DNA from 3 places in the Brucella sp. NBRC 12950 genome. Region 1 is predicted to be linked to each of the others. Evidence: predicted binding sites of a transcription regulator. Region 1 holds the regulator's gene; each other region holds the start of a gene.

Region 1 (5,713 bases):
AACGCCCCCTCCGTTAAGATGCGCGGTGACAAGGTCTGCGTGTTTTATGGCGAGAAGCAGGCTCTGTTCGAAGTCGATCTGGAAGTTCCGGAAAAGATGGTCACAGCGCTGATCGGTCCTTCGGGTTGCGGCAAGTCTACCTTCCTGCGTTCGCTTAACCGCATGAACGACACCATCGAAGGTTGCCGCATCGCGGGCAAGATCACGCTCGACAACGAAGACATCTACGATCCGAAGATCGACGTTGTTGAATTGCGCGCTCGCGTTGGCATGGTGTTCCAGAAGCCAAATCCATTTCCGAAGTCGATCTTTGAAAACGTCGCCTATGGCCCACGTATTCACGGCCTTGCCCGCAACAAGACCGATCTCGAAGAAATCGTTGTCACCAGCTTGCAGAAGGCCAGCCTCTTTGAAGAGGTCAAGGATCGTCTGCATGATGCCGGCACCGGTCTTTCCGGTGGTCAGCAGCAGCGTCTGTGCATCGCGCGCGCTATTGCCGTCAGTCCCGAAGTGATCCTGATGGATGAGCCTTGCTCGGCACTCGATCCGATCGCGACCGCCAAGGTTGAAGAGCTGATCGACGAACTGCGCCAGAACTACACCATCGTCATCGTTACACACTCCATGCAGCAGGCCGCACGCGTTTCGCAGCGTACTGCCATGTTCCATCTGGGCAATCTGGTGGAAGTGGGTGATACGGACGTGATGTTCACGGCACCGACCGAAAAGCGCACGCAGGACTACATCACCGGTCGCTTTGGCTAATTAATTGGAACGGGAGCGGCGGCTGGTTTGATAACAAAGCTGTTTGGCTTCCCCGCAATTTACATTGAGGTCTATTATGGCGTCTCAGCATACTGTTAGCGCTTACGACGAAGAACTGCAGTTCCTCACGCATAAGATCGCCGAGATGGGCGGTCATGCAGAGCGCATGGTCGAGCAGTCCGTTGCAGCGATTGTCAATGCCGACAATGCACTTGCCCAGCGTGTTATCTCCGACGATCTCATCCTCGATGCAAGTGAGCGCGAGATTGATGATAAGGCCGTAATGATTATCGCCAAGCGCCAGCCAATGGCTGTCGATCTGCGTGAAATCATCGGCTCGATCCGTATCTCTGCCGATCTGGAGCGCGTTGGCGATCTTGGCAAAAATATTGCTAAGCGCGTTGCTGCGGTTTCGGAATCGCGCCAGCCGGTCAAGCTCTATCGCGGCCTTGAAACCTTGGCTGAGCTGGCACTCACCCAACTCAAAGACGTGCTCGATGCCTATGCAACGCGCTCGGTACAGCAGATCAACGTCGTTCGCGACCGCGATGACGAAATTGACTCGATGTACACTTCGCTGTTCCGCGAGTTGTTGACCTACATGATGGAAGATCCGCGCAACATTTCCGCCTGCACGCATCTTCTGTTTTGCGCAAAGAACATCGAGCGCATTGGCGATCACGCAACCAACATTGCTGAGACGGTCTATTACATCGTGACCGGTCTGCAAATGCCTGCGGAGCGCCCAAAAGAAGACCTGAGCCACGGTATCGTCGTGGACGAGGCGCGTAAATCCTAAGAACATCTGGCACCGCATTCGTGCGGTCCAGATGCCTGCATGAATATGAAAAACGCGACGGCACGCGGTCGATCGGGGGCTTGTATCTTCCGCTGCCTCAAGCGCATCCCAAAAAGTGCGAAGCGATTTTGGGAAGTATATGCGATAAAAACAAGTGCTTAGAGCATGATCCAATTTAGTCGGATCACAGGCGCTCTAAATTTTGGATAGGAAATACTGGATGTCACAGGCACCCAAGATTGCTGTGGTTGAAGACGAAGAAGCCCTGAGTGTACTCCTGCGTTATAACCTCGAAGCCGAGGGGTATCAGGTTGACGCGATGCTGCGCGGCGATGAAGCCGAAATCGCACTTCGTGAAAATGTGCCGGATCTTCTTATTCTGGACTGGATGCTCCCTGGTGTTTCCGGGATCGAGCTGTGCCGCCGTCTGCGCCAGTGGCCGGAAACAGAGCGCCTGCCGATCATCATGTTGACCGCACGCGGTGAAGAAAGCGAACGCGTTCGTGGCCTGAGCGTGGGTGCCGATGATTATGTCGTCAAACCTTTTTCGACACCGGAATTGCTGGCTCGCGTCAAAGCCATGCTCCGTCGCGCCAATCCGAGTGTCCTGTCGCATGTGCTGAAAGTCGGCGATCTTGTTCTCGACCGCCAGCAGCATCGCGTCTATCGCAAGGAAAAGGAAGTCCGTCTCGGACCGACAGAATTCCGCCTGCTCGAATATTTCATGATGTCGCCGGGCCGTGTCTTCTCGCGCAGCCAGTTGCTTGATGGCGTCTGGGGGCCAGACATTTATGTCGATGATAGAACAGTCGACGTGCATGTCGGACGTCTTCGCAAGGCAATTAATGTTGGTCGCGCGCTTGATCCTATCCGCACGGTACGCGGTGCTGGATACTCATTCGGATAACCAAATCTCGATTTGCAGAACCCTATACAAGCGGCTCGTTGCTGAAAATGCGACGGGCCGTTTTGCATATTCGGCAAGAACGTTACGACTCAGTTCCAACCTTCCGATTCGGAATTCAATATCCACAACGTGCCAAAACGGCCAGTATCACACGATGTTACAATGATCGTGACAAAGTTGAAGAGCCGGCGAAATCGAGGTCAAAAGCAGCATCGAAAAAGCTTAAAAAGACGCTTGCGTAAAATCTTGAAACATCGGCGAAATAAGGCAGTGATGTGGCCTGTATTTCAGCAAATTGAATCGCGTTAAATCAATAACTTATAAGATTTGCTAAATCACGTTAAGGATTTGTTAATAAATTTAAGGGGTTTGTGGGGAAAATTAAGCTCTGGATTCGGGTTCAATCTGCCTCTGTTTTGGAGGTGTCATGACTTTTGGAATTTGACCATTCGCCTTTTTTTGGCCTAAAAATTCTAAAACCTTGAATGCAATGAGTGACAGCAGAACGTTTATTTTATGATTTTCGTTCTATTTGGCTGGAGCGCCGGGCATCTTAGAAGGATGTGCAAAGGCTGCTCTGTTAGTTCAAATCTGCTGCATAGTTTTATGCGGTGGCACCACAGCCAGGTTTCAAACGCCTTTTGCGGGGCGGAGGCCAGGTTGGATCAGTTAAGGGTCCTAACTATGAGACTGAGCCGTTGACGCGCGCTTCGAAATGGAAATTGCCCGTTATTCTAGGGCTGCTGGTTGCGCCATTTTTGGTGACGGGTTGCACGACGACCAGTGGTACGACCAAAACCAAAACCGAAAAGACGGCGGCGGCTAGCCACGTCAAGACAGTCAATGGCGTCAAGACTTTCACATACACCGCCAAAGACCGCGAATGCCTCGAACGTGCGATGTTCTTCGAATCCAACCGTTCAAGCCCCGATGGTCTGATGGCCGTTGGTACGGTTGTGATGAACCGTCTCGCTTCGGGTAGCTATCCGGATACGATCTGCGGCGTTGTTGGTCAGAAGAACCAGTTTGCGCCCGGCGTTCTGACACGCAAGATGAATTCAAAGGCTATGCCTGACGTTCAGGCAACAGCCGATGCTGTTCTTAAGGGCAAGCGTCATCCATCGCTGAAGAACTCGATGTTCTTCCACACGGCTGGCTTGAAGTTCCCTTACCGCAACATGCATTACGTGCTGGTTGCTGGCGGAAACTCCTTCTACGAAAAGCGTGGTCGCGATGGCGAACTGGAAAATCCGGTTCCACAGACCCCGTACAATCTGGCCTATGCTTCTACTCCACAGGCACCATCCATGCCTGAAGGTCCGTTCTACAACGTAACCGATCAGCAGGATGCGACTGTTCCGCAGGCACAGCCAACAGTGCAGGTTGCATTGGCTGAAGCAGCGAAGACGACAGAAACCCAGCAGAATGGCGGCGTCGGCCCACAGGCTCGTGGTGATCGTTTGGCTGCTCTGCCTGTCAAACCAGCGGAAAAGCCGGTTATGACACAGGTGGCAAGCTATCAGCCGACATTCGATGAAACGGCTCCGGCTGCGGAAAATGTATCTCTCGGCTATACCGCCGATAAGAAGCATGTCGATGCAATCGGCGCGATGCTTCTGTCGCAGGAACGACCGGAATTACCACTTTAAAAGCTGACTTAAGCACAAAAAAGCGCCCGAAAGGGCGCTTTTTTATTATTTTGCCTGCACTGGTACGGGTCGATAAACAGGCTGATAGATAACCATGGGCATATCATAGAAATCAGGTTTGTTCTGCCAGGCACGACGATCCGCACGGCGGTCAAGATCAAGCTGCAACAGGCAGTTGGAAAACGCATCGGATTTTTGTTTGAAACCATAGCTGCGGCAGGTCTGTTCGTCTGCTGCGCGGCGCTGTTCGGGTGTCATAGTTTGACAGCCTGCAACCAAGCCCGCCAGACCAAGGATAATAAGCACGCTTTTCTTCATAGCCGTTGCTCTCATTGAGTAAAAGTTTCTATCGACCGCGATCTAAATATAGCGCAGTGGCGAGAAAAAGCGTGGTGAAATTAAGTCATCTTGCCCAGCGCATCCTGAAAAGTGCGGCGCAGTTTTCAGACACGATGTGCGCCAAAAAGAGATTGGGGCGCTTATCTGGTGCAATCAGATTGAAAAGCGCTCTAAACTGCCGCTGATTCTTTCAAACACGAGGCTTGCAGCCATATGGCACATGACAATAACGCTCCCGTCATCGATCCGGTAAAACTCGAACGTCTGGCCGAAGTCGCTGTGCGCGTCGGGCTGCAATTGCGCGAAGGTCAGGACCTTGTCATCACCGCACCTGTCGTTGCGCTGCCGCTGGTGCGTTTGATCGCGAAACACGCCTATAAGGCTGGTGCAGGCGTCGTAACGCCATTCTTCTCCGATGATGCAATTGCGCTGGCGCGTTATGAAAATGCATCGGATGAGAGCTTTGATCGTGCGGCTGGCTGGCTTTATGAAGGCATGGCCAAGGCCTATGCCAATGGCGCAGCACGTCTCGCCATCGCCGCTGATAATCCGATGCTGTTGTCCTCGCAGGATGCGTCAAAGGTTTCGCGCGCCAATCGCGCCAACTCCAAGGCCTATCAGCCAGCGCTCGAAAAAATCGCAGGTTTCGACATCAACTGGAATATCGTTTCCTACCCGAACCCGGAATGGGCGAAGCTGATGTTCCCAGATGACGCAGAAGACGTTGCGACCCGCAAGCTGGCCGATGCTATATTTGCTGCTTCCCGCGTTGATGTGGACGATCCGGTCGGTGCATGGGCCGCGCACAATGCAGCATTGCGCACCCGCACGCGTTTCCTCAACGGCAAAGCCTACAGCGCGCTGCATTTTAAGGGACCGGGCACAGACCTGACGGTCGGTCTTGCCGATGGCCATGAATGGCATGGCGGCGCATCGACGGCCAAGAACGGCATAACCTGCAACCCGAATATCCCGACCGAGGAAGTATTCACCACACCACATGCGCTGCGCGTCGAGGGGCATGTATCGAGTACCAAGCCGCTGTCGCATCAGGGCACACTGATCGACAATATTTCCGTGCGCTTTGAAGGTGGACGCATTGTCGAAGCCAAGGCAAGCCGTGGCGAAGAAGTACTCAACAAGGTACTGGATACGGACGAAGGCGCACGTCGTCTGGGTGAAGTGGCGCTGGTTCCGCACTCCTCGCCAATTTCGCAGAGCGGGCTTCTGTTCTATAATACGCTGTTTGATGAA
Region 2 (5,713 bases), on a different contig from region 1:
ACCGCACGGTAACGGGTGGCGGTGCACGGCTTCTGGCAGAACGTTTGACGGCACCCTTGACCGATCCCAAGGCGATTGCGCTGCGCCTTGATGCCGTTTCGTGGTTTCTGAGCGAGCAAGCGCTTTGCGAAGGGCTTCGACTGGAGCTTAAAGGCGTGCCGGATATGCCGCGTGCCTTGTCGCGTCTGGCTGTGGGCCGTGGTGGTCCGCGTGATCTTGGTGCCTTGCAGCGGGGTTTTGAGGCCGCAAACGGAATTGGCTCGCTTCTCGAAGGCGCACTTCTGCCTGATGAGCTGGCTCAGGCACGCGAAGCGATTGAGACCTTGCCTGTCAGCTTTGCTGCCCATATCGACCGCGCACTTGCCGAGGAAATGCCGCTTTTGAAGCGCGACGGCGGCTTCGTGCGTCAGGGCTATAATACCGAGCTTGATGAAATGCGCGCGCTGCGTGATCAGTCGCGCCGTGTCATTGCCGGGCTTCAGGCCGATTACATCGAGGAAACCGGCATTAAAACGCTGAAAATCAAGCACAACAATGTGCTTGGTTATTTCATTGAAGTCACAGCCAATAATTCCGGCACCATGACCGATACGGTTGAAGCGAAGGGCCGCTTCATCCATCGTCAGACCATGGCCAATGCCATGCGTTTCACCACCACGGAACTGGCAGAGCTGGAAAGCAAGATCGCCAATGCAGCCGACCGTGCGCTCTCCATTGAGCTGGCAATCTTTGAAGAACTGACTGCGGAAGCGGTCAGCCATGCCGATAGTATTCGTGCGGCGGCCGTAGCCCTTTCGGTATTCGACGTTTCGGCTTCGCTGGCAGTTCTTGCCGAAGAGCAGGGCTACTGCCGTCCGCTGGTTGATGACAGCCTGTCTTTCAACATCGTCGCTGGTCGTCATCCGGTGGTTGAGCAGGCATTGCGTCGGCAGGCGGCCAATCCGTTTGTGGCCAATGATTGTGATCTTTCACCGCAAAAGGACGGTGGAAATGGTGCGATCTGGTTGCTGACTGGCCCGAATATGGGCGGTAAATCGACCTTCTTGCGCCAAAATGCGCTGATCGCGATCATGGCGCAGATAGGTTCGTTTGTGCCTGCAGGTTCCGCACAAATCGGCGTTGTGGACAGGCTGTTCAGCCGCGTTGGTGCGTCGGACGATCTGGCTCGGGGCCGTTCGACCTTCATGGTGGAAATGGTTGAAACTGCCGCCATTCTTAATCAGGCGGGTGAGCGTTCGCTGGTCATTCTCGATGAAATTGGTCGTGGCACGGCAACCTTTGACGGGCTTTCGATTGCCTGGGCGGCAGTGGAATATCTGCATGAGAAGAACCGCTGTCGCGCACTCTTTGCGACCCACTTCCATGAAATGACGGCACTCTCTGAAAAGCTCGATCGGCTGTTCAACGTCACCATGCGGGTCAAGGAATGGGACAATGATGTCGTCTTCCTGCATGAAGTGGCAAAGGGTGCGGCTGATCGCTCATATGGCGTGCAGGTTGCGCGCCTTGCAGGTCTACCGGAAGCTGTCGTTAATCGCGCGCGCGATGTGCTGCATCAGCTGGAAGCCGGTGAAACATCTGGTAAGGCCGACAAGTTGATTGATGATTTGCCGTTGTTCTCCGTTGTGTTGCAACAGGAAAAGCCCAAGCCACAGGCTGCCGCAAAGGATAGCGAATTGGCAAAGGCTGTGGCAGCGATCAGCCCCGATGAGCTGACGCCGCGTGAAGCGCTTGAACTGGTTTATAAGCTGAAGGAATTGGCTGGCAGGGCGTGAAATTAGAAAAGGCGAAGCTGAGCTTCGCCTTTTCTTTTATACAAACCTGTTAGCGTCCGCGCCGTAATACGTAATGTAGCGGCTGGAAATGCGCTCAATCGGCAGGATGATGAAAACATCGGTCGTGCCGAAAGCTTCATCGATCACTGCGCCATCACCAATCATGGCACCAAGACGCAAGTAACCCTTCACCAGTGGCGGCATTGAGAACAACGCAACCTTGGTGTTGATCGCTTCCTTCGGCATCAAATCCATAGGCTGATAGCGATGTGGCAGCGCGCGCACATCCCAGTCAGGCGTTGCACGGCAGTTCTGATGCAGGAACGACAGTCCCAGCGCATGTGCGGCTGGCACAGCACCATGGAACGATGCACAGCCAAACATCACGTCAATCGAATGACGACGGCAATAAGCCCATGCACCCTGCCACAACAGCTCGACCGTGCGCTTGGAGCGATATTCAGCCTTCACACAGGAACGGCCAAGCTCAAGAAGTCTGAGGTTTGGGCGTGAAAGTGCGAGACGCTGCACATCATATTCGTCTGCTGAATAGAAACCGAGTGCCTTTTCGGCCTGATCACTACGCATCAAGCGATAGGTGCCGACGATCTGCTGATGTTCAGGCACGGGCAATGCGGTATCATAAACAAGAAGATGGTCGCAGATGGCGTCGAAACGGTCGGCGTCTCTTAATTCAACTTCTTCGATGGTTTCCTTGCGGGCGCCCATTTCTTCGAAGAAGACGCGAAAGCGCAATTCCTGCGCCGCTTCGATTGCGTCGCGGGAGTTTGCTAGTCTTACTTCCAGCGATCCGATGCGTCCCAGAATGATAGGGTCGCTTCCAGATGCGAAAAGCGATGGTTGTGCTTCTATGCCCGACATGATCGTATCATCAATGATTTGCTGGTCCATTCCAAGCAGTACTGACATGATGATTCGCTCCTGATCCTGTTGTTCACGCAATCCTGAACGGTGTGCTTGCTGGTATTTCAGCAAATGCTAACCGTTTCCGCTTTTTCCACGGCCTGGTTGCGTGGACATGACGTCCATTCTAACCGAAGCAGTACAGATTCAGTGCTACGCGACGATGACAGAACCGTGTCACCAATGTGTCAATTCAGGCTGTCGAACCTTATCCCCTTAAAATCGCTTTTAAATTCTCGGCTACAAATTATGCGAAAGGCCGAAACTGTTCAAGCCGCCTATCGGCGAGCAGGAAATAGGGACGGCTTCGACGCGCATCCCAATAATGATTGGCGATTTAGCGCGCCGCCTTCTTCTCGCGCCGCCAGCCAAGAAACTCTTCCAGAATGATTAGCGCCGCTCCGATGGTGATGAACGTGTCGGCGAGATTGAAGACCGCAAACGACCATGTCGGCAGGTGGAAAAGGATATAATCGACCACATAGCCATGCATCACGCGATCAATCAGATTGCCGATAGCGCCACCCACGACAAGTGCAAAACCATAGCGGGCGAAAACGCGATTGGCCGGATTGGTCCACCAGAGGTACAGCACGAAAAGAATGACGGCAGCGGTGATTGCGACCAGTCCCCAATCGTGCAGCCATGCCAACATCGAAAAAGCGATGCCTTCATTATGCGTGCGGAAGAGTGCCAGGAAGGGCAACAGATCAATCTGCTGCCCGTAGCCCATGCGGGTTTCGACCAGATATTTAACGCCCTGATCGATCAGGACTGCGATAATGACAACGAGAAACGACGACAAAACCGCATGACGCTTCATCCGCTGGACCTTTCATCGAGAGTGAGTGCCTCGCGGCGGATTTCATAAAGCATGACACCGGTGGCAATCGCCAGATTAAGCGAATCTGCACGGCCTGCCTGCGGGATGCGTGCGAGCTTGTCGCAGCTTTCAGCAAGCGTTTCCGGCAGACCCTGCTGCTCATTGCCCATCATCAGAATAACCGGCTTTTTGGCGTAAGGGATCGTGCGATAATCGACAGCGCCTTTGAGATGCGTGCCAACGAGAAGACCCGAAAAGCCTTTGCGCCAGTTCAGAAACTCGGTTTCCGTTGTCTTATAGAGCGGCATCGAGAAGACCGAGCCCATGGTGGCGCGCACAGTTTCCAGCGAATAAGGATCGGTGGTGTCGCCAATCAGGATGATACCCTTCGCACCAACTGCATCGGCGGTGCGGATAACAGTGCCGAGATTGCCGGGATCACGCACACGATCAAGCGCTATGTAAACATCGTTGCCTTTTGGCTTGAGGTTTGCAAGCTGCTGATATTGCTGCTCGAAAACGCCGACCACCATCTGCGGATTATCGCGGCGGGTGATCGCAGCCATGATCTTTTCGGTCACTTCCAGCACCAGTCCGCCCTTGGCGAAAGTGCGTGCTGCAACCTGCTCGACCATCTTGTTGCCTTTGCCGGATTTGGCAAATACCAGTGTCTTGATGCGCCAATCCTGTTCAAAGGCATCGATGACAAGCTTCAGGCCTTCTGCAAGAAATACACCTTGCTGATCGCGGAATTTTTTCAGCGCCAGCGAGCGCAGGTCTTTGACAATCGGATTTGTGAGGCTGGTGACTTCCTTCACCTGGCCCACGCGTGATCCGGTCTGATTATTGCCGCTTCTGGAGAAATCGTCGTTTCGGCTCATTTTGCTACCCAGCGGCTGAACATGGATGTGGAAAGTGCGCGTTGGCTCGCACGTTCGCGAAGAATAAGTTCGCCCGATTCGACTGTGCCGCCAAGACCTGTGAAACGGTCGCGCACCAGCTCGTGAATGGCGAAGAAGGAAGCGCGGATCGAATAGGCGGTCAGAATGACGGCCAGCGCGTTTGGCGTGAGAATGGAACGACAGGTATCGACCATTGCAGGCAGATGTTCGAACAACTGCCAGACTTCGCCGTTCGGACCACGACCATAGGCTGGCGGATCAAGCAGGATGATGTCGTAGAAGCTGCCGCGGCGTTCTTCGCGCTGCACAAACTTCATAGCATCTTCGCAGATCCAGCGGATCGGCTTGTCGGAAAGATCGGCCATCTCCTGATTTTCGCGTGCCCAGACGATCGCCTTTTTGGAAGCGTCAACATGGGTGACTTCGGCACCTGCGCGTGCTGCAACGAGCGATGCAACGCCGGTATAACCAAACAGATTGAGCACTTTCACCGTGCGGCCCGACTTGGCGGCATCGCGGATCAGATTGTCCATATAGGACCAGTGCGCGGCCTGTTCCGGGAATACGCCAACATGGCGAAACGAGGTGAAGCGGCCATGAAACGATATGCCGTCATGCCGCATAGGCCATGTTTCACCCAGAGTTTCACCAAGCGGCAGTTTCGGGAATGCCCAGCGTCCCATGCCTTCTTCATCGGTGTTGCCGGTAAAGACGGCATCGGCCTTGTCCCATTCGCTTTTCGGCAGGCTTGGGAGCCAGATCGCCTGACCTTCCGGGCGTACAATGCGATAAGGACCATATTGCTCAAGCTTGAGGCCATCACCGCTGTCGAGCAATGCATAATCGTCGGACGGTTCTGTTTCGAGGATGACGGGTGCGCGTTCACCCGGGCGCTCGCCCTGATAAGCTTTGATCTCGCGCTGAGGCGCTGCGATGTGCTTTTCTTCAGCAGGCTTTGGTGTGGCTTTTGCAAATTGCGGACGCGGCTTCTTGAAGAACGAAGCCTTGTTGTCCGGCTTGCTCTCATGTTTGGCAGCTGAGCGCGGTTCGTCGTGCTTTGCGCGACCAAAACCGCGCTGCTCTTTACCGCCCGTTGGCTTTTTGCCTTTTCCTTTTGGCGCCTTCACCCGAAACTCCGTGATTTATTTTGGGTTTAGGTAGGGCAAATGACGCCAGAACGAAAGTGAAAAAGAAAAACGGTCGCTATCAGACGTTGGAAACCGTGTTGGCCACATGGCGCTTTTCGGCAGATTCCGCACGTTCGAGAAGCTGTGAGGCTTCTTTTTTGT
Region 3 (5,713 bases), on a different contig from region 1:
ATTCCGCACGCATACGGCGGATTAGATCGAGCTCAGCCTGAAAGTCCACGTAATGGGGCAATTTCAGATGCTCTACGAAGCCCGTCGACTGCACATTGTCGGAATGGGAAATGACGAATTCTTCGTCCTGCGCGGGTGCTGTCACATCCGCATCGAATTCGCGGACACGCAGCGCCCGGTCGCAAAGCGACATCGACATGGCTTTGCGCTCGCTTTGTCCGAACACCAGACCGTAGCCACGGGTGAATTGTGGTGCCTGCTTGGACGAGCCTTTGAACTGGCTCACCATCTGGCATTCGGTCAGCTGAACACGGCCAAGCGAAACGGCAAAGCCGAGCTCAGGCACATCAAACTCAACCTCCACCTCGCCAATGCGGATTTCACCGACAAATGGATGCGTGTTGCCATAACCGCGTTGCGTGGAATAACCCAGCGCCAGCAGGAAGCCTTCATCACCGCGCGCCAAAGCCTGCAAGCGCAGATCACGCGGCATCGGGAACGTCCAAGGTTCGCGGGTAAGATCGCCCGGCTCATGCCCCTCCGGCATCGCACCGTCTTCTTCGATCATGCCGTTGACACCGAGAATATCGGTCACGCGTGGCGTTTCTTCAGGCTCAGTCGCACGCACTTCCGGCTCGGGAACACTGACATCACCCGCCAGTTCCGGATCAAGCAGACGATGCGTGTAGTCAAATGTCGGTCCCAACAGCTGCCCGCCGGGCAGATCTTTATAGGTGGCCGAAATGCGACGTTCGATCAGCATATTCGCGGTCTCAAGTGGTAGCGAATAGCCGAAACGCGGCAGGGTTGTGCGGTAGGCACGAACCAGAAAGATTGCCTCAATCAGATCGCCCCGCGACTGGCGCACGGCAAGTGCTGCGAGTTCTCGGTCATAAAGCGAACCTTCGGCCATGACGCGATCAACGGCGAGACCCAGCTGTTCGGCAATTTGGTCAAGACGCAACGCCGGAACCGAGCGGTCGCCACGACGGCGATCATCAAGCAGACGGTGGGCATTGCGGATGGCGGTTTCACCGCCCTTTACAGCAACATACATGGATCAATCCTCCAAACTTGCTATACGCGTGGTGCGGGGAAGCCCTGCGACTTTGCCATCAGCGACAAGCACCAGATCTATGCCCAGCGGAAACAACGCGCCATTTTCACGCCATTGCGCAGCAAAATCCTGCGGCAAACCATCAACGGTCAGCACAGTTTCATCCTTGATGCCCGGGCCTTTGAGGCTGAAACCCTGCCCGCTCGTCAAAGACGAAACTGCTAGAACAACAGTCGTCGAACGATCCGGAAATTCAGGGTCTCCCTGCGCGAAGGAAGCAAGTGCCGGCAACGATTGCGCATCCGTTACAAGTGCGAACTGCGCTTTCGACTGATCGCCGACGATTGGTGCACCGGTATGGAATGTCAGCCATGCCGTTGCGTCCTGATTGGCTGCAATTTCAGCATCGACCCAGACGCTTGCGTCGTGATCAAGAAGCGTTGCTGCGATCAGGCCAAGCTCAGGCGTAAGCGGCTTTGATGGCACAGCCGCACTAGGCAGCGAATGGATACGACCAGGATTGGCCATTGCGTGCATGACTGCATGAAACGCCGACTGCGCTTCATTGACTGGATCAGCCAGTCCGCCTTCAAATGCAGAAGAAGAATGGAGCATCAGTTGTCTCCCCGAACCATTGTGAAGAAATCGACCTTCGTGGCAGCAGCTTCGCCGCGCCGTTTTGCATCTGCAGTATCGACACGACCACGCAATGCGTTGAGCACGCTGCTTTCGATCGCATCGCGGGTGGCCTCATCGAGCCAAAGCGCGTCAAACAATGCAGCGAGCTTCGCCTTTTCCTGATCACGTCCCAGCGCATAGGAGTGCCCAACCGAGCCATTCGCCAGACGAACAGTTGCGCGGGTGACGGTTGCTTCGCCAACATTGAACGGAGCACCGCCACCGCCAATACGACCGCGCATCATAACCAGCCCGGTTTCCGGACCACGCAAAACTTCAAATTCAGGCTTGTCTGCCCAGTTCTGCCAGAACGTTTTCAATTCTTCGCCGCTTGCGCGAGCGAGAAGCGCCATACTGGCCTGACGTGCTGCTTGACGTGCTGCCTGCGTTGCATCCGGCGCCAAATTGCTTCCAGCGGTGGAGCCACCTCCACTTTCAACTGTGCTGTGCCGCGTAGTATGCCCCGTCGTGTTCATGAGCTTATCCGACCTATCTAATCCGGTTGACTTGATCGCCTTAATTGTCTATTCATATAGACAACTATACAATACCAGAATGGATACACCCTGCCAATGACAGGACGATGACAATTGATGACAAAGGCGCAGATGAAAAAGAGCGGACGGATTGAGAGAAACAGCGGTGTAGCCATCTGGCGGCAGATTGCCGACGAGATACGCGGCGACATCATGGCCGGGAAACTTGCTACGGGCGCGCGTATGCCAGCCGAAATGGACCTGGCAGAGCGATTTGGCGTCAATCGCCATACCGTGCGCAGCGCAATTGCGGCTCTTACGCAGGAAGGCGTCCTGCGCGCGGAACAAGGACGCGGCACTTTTGTCGCCAATGCAAAACGCCTTACCTACCAGATCGGGCGCCGCACGCGTATTTCGCAATCGCTGGCTTCGCAGGTACGAGACATGAAGGGCGCATTGCTCGCTTCCGACACAGTGCCCGCTTCTCAAGACATAGCCGAAGCTCTTGCGATTGAGATCGGTTCACCTGTTACGCAACTGGAAACCTTACACAGTGCCGACGGACGCCCTGTGTCGCGCGCTACACTTTGGATCAGCGCCGAAAAATTTCCGGAAATCACCACGGACTATGCAGAGAGTGGTTCTGTCACCGTGGCTTTCAGAAAAGCAGGTCTTACGGATTATTTCCGCAAATCGACAATCATATCCGCCCGACATGCAGATTCGGATGATCTGAAACATTTGAAACTTTCGCCAGGCGCCATTGTGCTGACAGCCAAAGCTATCAATGTGAACACAGATGGGGAACCGATCCAATATTCGCTCACCCGGTTCTCTGCCGACAATATGGAATTCTCAATCGAGACTTATCCCGGCGATCCTCAGATGAATGACATGAACTAGATCATACTAATTCAGATACTGCTAAAAGCGGCCCAGAAGCGGCTTTAATCACGCACTGGTGGTCTGATTCTAACATTTGCTCAGCATAAGTGTCAGCCGGGATTCAAACGACAAACTCAATCCACGAGTGCGCCGTGCGCCCTTTTTGGCGCACAAAAGTCGCTCTAACACTTTATATTTACAGCATAGTTTTACCTTAAACTGATTCAAGTTTAAGGAATTATTCTGTAACTAATTCAGGCAGGAAGACGCCGATGACAGTGACTATTTTTCACAACCCGAAATGCGGCACTTCGCGCAATACGTTGGCAATCATCCGTGCCAGCGGTGAAGAACCAGTCATCATCGAATATGTACAAAACCCGCCTACACGGGAACGTCTGACAGGGCTTCTGGCGGCTATGAATGTAAAGCCGCGGGAATTGTTGCGCGAGAAAGGCACACCTTATGTCGAACTCAACTTGTCTGACCCGAAATGGAGCGATGACGCGCTGATCGACTTCATGATGGCTCATCCAATCCTGATCAATCGGCCTATTGTAGAAACACCGCTCGGCACGAGACTATGCCGCCCTTCAGAACTGGTTCTGCCTCTTCTGGAAAATCCCGTTGCTTCATTCACGAAAGAAGACGGCGAGCAGATCACATATCCGGATGGACCACGCTGATAAGCCTCCTTAGCGCGGTTTCTGTTAAAACCGAATCATTGGAACTGCTCTATCTCTTTGTTTGTACGCGCATCTTGTTCCGAAAACCGGTTCGCATTTGTGAGGATGCGCTTTAAATGCGCTCCTAGTTTGGCTTTCTTTGATTTTAGCAGCTAACAACCAATAGAAAAGGCGCTGTAAAAACAGCGCCTTATCGTGCTTATCTTATAAAGCAGATTATATCCGCTCTTAGAATGGAATTTCGTCGTCGAGATCGCGGGAGAAACCACCGCCGCCGCCACCCTGATTGGATGGGCCGGAGGAACCGAAATCACCGCCGCCGGAATAATCCGACATCTGGTTGCGATTGCCACCGCCACCACCGCCGAATGAGCGACCTTCACCGCCGCCTTCACCACGGCCATCGAGCATCTGAAGCTCGCCGCGGAACTTCTGCAACACGATTTCGGTGCTGTAGCGGTCGTTGCCGTTCTGGTCCTGCCACTTGCGGGTCTGCAGTGCGCCTTCGATATAAACCTTAGCACCCTTTTTCAGATACTGCTCGGCAACCTTGGCAAGATTTTCGTTGAAAATGACAACGCTGTGCCATTCGGTACGATCCTTGCGTTCGCCGGTCTGACGGTCGCGCCAGCTTTCCGAAGTTGCAATGCGCAGATTGGCGATCTGATCGCCTGAATTGAGGCGACGAATTTCAGGATCGGCACCAAGATTGCCGACCAGAATGACTTTGTTGACGCTACCAGCCATCGAAAACTTACTCCGGGTCTCGCAAGCACGCCTTCCCGCACGTCTTCATCCAGACTTCATCCAGATTTATCCAGACAAGGGGTGCTTTCCAAAATAAAGATCAGGCGCAACCATGCGCCATCACCAGAAACTCAGCAAACACTCTACAACAGCCACTCTCCATGCGCTCTCATTGGAGGGGCTATTTTAATAGTGTTCCACAGAAGTTATGTTCTTGTTTTGTTCAAAATGCAATAACTACTGACAATTTTCAGAAGATAATTCTTGAGAAAACAGAGATAAGCCCTGCCGCTCACTGTTTATTAGGCGCGCAGGGCTTGGGGTTGAGCAATGCTCTTATATCGACAGTACTTCGCCGATAAATCTAATCGGAAATCTGAGGTACGAGACCATATTTCCGCGCATGTTTTAAATTTTCTGCAATTACCTGTTTCAATCAAAAATGCATCATTCCTTGCAGATGAGGCAGCTATGACCGCAGACAATTGTGCTTTCATCAATATGAAAGCTAGGCAACGTAGTCAGGTGGACTCATGCTCCTTTACCTCCCTGTTGCGTTGGCTCGACTGACTGGGACCTCTTGTCGATATCGTTTCATCCCTTCCGATATCTCCCCATTCAGCGAGTAAATGTAGTCTGCTCCTGTCAGGAGTAACAGTCAACGCTCTTGCGTTCACATTTCGTATCGCCTATCAGAAGGCTGGTTGTTCGATCTTTGTTCTGGTGCTAAATCTGCATCGAACGATTGACCGCCCCCCTTTCCCTGGAAGGGGTTCATCCCCATATTATGGAGCGGCGCGACGTATATCGGCGCCCGAACACTCCATGACATGACCAAACAGGCAGGACGCGGAATGAGCGATCAGAAATTCATTTCCATACGTGGCGCGCGTGAACACAATCTGAAAAATGTCGACCTAGATCTGCCACGCGACAAGCTGATCGTGATGACAGGCCTTTCAGGCTCCGGCAAATCATCGCTGGCCTTCGATACGATCTATGCGGAAGGTCAGCGCCGCTATGTCGAAAGCCTTTCGGCTTATGCGCGCCAGTTCCTTGAAATGATGCAGAAGCCGGATGTCGATCAGATCGACGGTCTGTCCCCTGCCATCTCCATCGAACAGAAGACGACAAGCCGCAATCCGCGCTCGACTGTCGGCACCGTCACTGAAATCTACGACTAT

What was found. The regulator PhoB, encoded in region 1, activates phosphate uptake and scavenging genes when phosphate is short. The targets are predictions, from matches to a motif close to TGTCATNNANCTGTCAT.
Positions count from the first base shown of each region.
Region 2: a site for PhoB is predicted at 2,875-2,891, ahead of olsB (l-ornithine N(alpha)-acyltransferase). Genes of this name have one in related genera too.
Region 3: a site for PhoB is predicted at 2,308-2,324, ahead of phnF (phosphonate metabolism transcriptional regulator PhnF). Genes of this name have one in related genera too.

Region 1 is NZ_BSQC01000004.1:169,911-175,623, reverse strand. Features, by position in the region: gene pstB (phosphate ABC transporter ATP-binding protein PstB) at 1-765, shown strand, start outside; gene phoU (phosphate signaling complex protein PhoU) at 842-1,564, shown strand; gene phoB (phosphate regulon transcriptional regulator PhoB) at 1,785-2,471, shown strand; gene QSJ70_RS08190 (cell wall hydrolase) at 3,170-4,120, shown strand; gene QSJ70_RS08185 (hypothetical protein) at 4,166-4,438, opposite strand; gene QSJ70_RS08180 (aminopeptidase) at 4,673-5,713, shown strand, end outside.
Region 2 is NZ_BSQC01000008.1:36,218-41,930, forward strand. Features, by position in the region: gene mutS (DNA mismatch repair protein MutS) at 1-1,775, shown strand, start outside; gene olsB (l-ornithine N(alpha)-acyltransferase) at 1,812-2,705, opposite strand; gene lspA (signal peptidase II) at 3,037-3,522, opposite strand; gene QSJ70_RS14410 (TrmH family RNA methyltransferase) at 3,519-4,403, opposite strand; gene QSJ70_RS14415 (RsmD family RNA methyltransferase) at 4,400-5,551, opposite strand; gene QSJ70_RS14420 (lipopolysaccharide assembly protein LapA domain-containing protein) at 5,631-5,713, opposite strand, start outside.
Region 3 is NZ_BSQC01000001.1:579,014-584,726, reverse strand. Features, by position in the region: gene QSJ70_RS02820 (carbon-phosphorus lyase complex subunit) at 1-1,057, opposite strand, end outside; gene phnH (phosphonate C-P lyase system protein PhnH) at 1,061-1,672, opposite strand; gene phnG (phosphonate C-P lyase system protein PhnG) at 1,672-2,211, opposite strand; gene phnF (phosphonate metabolism transcriptional regulator PhnF) at 2,344-3,114, shown strand; gene arsC (arsenate reductase (glutaredoxin)) at 3,369-3,782, shown strand; gene ssb (single-stranded DNA-binding protein) at 4,011-4,529, opposite strand; gene uvrA (excinuclease ABC subunit UvrA) at 5,384-5,713, shown strand, end outside.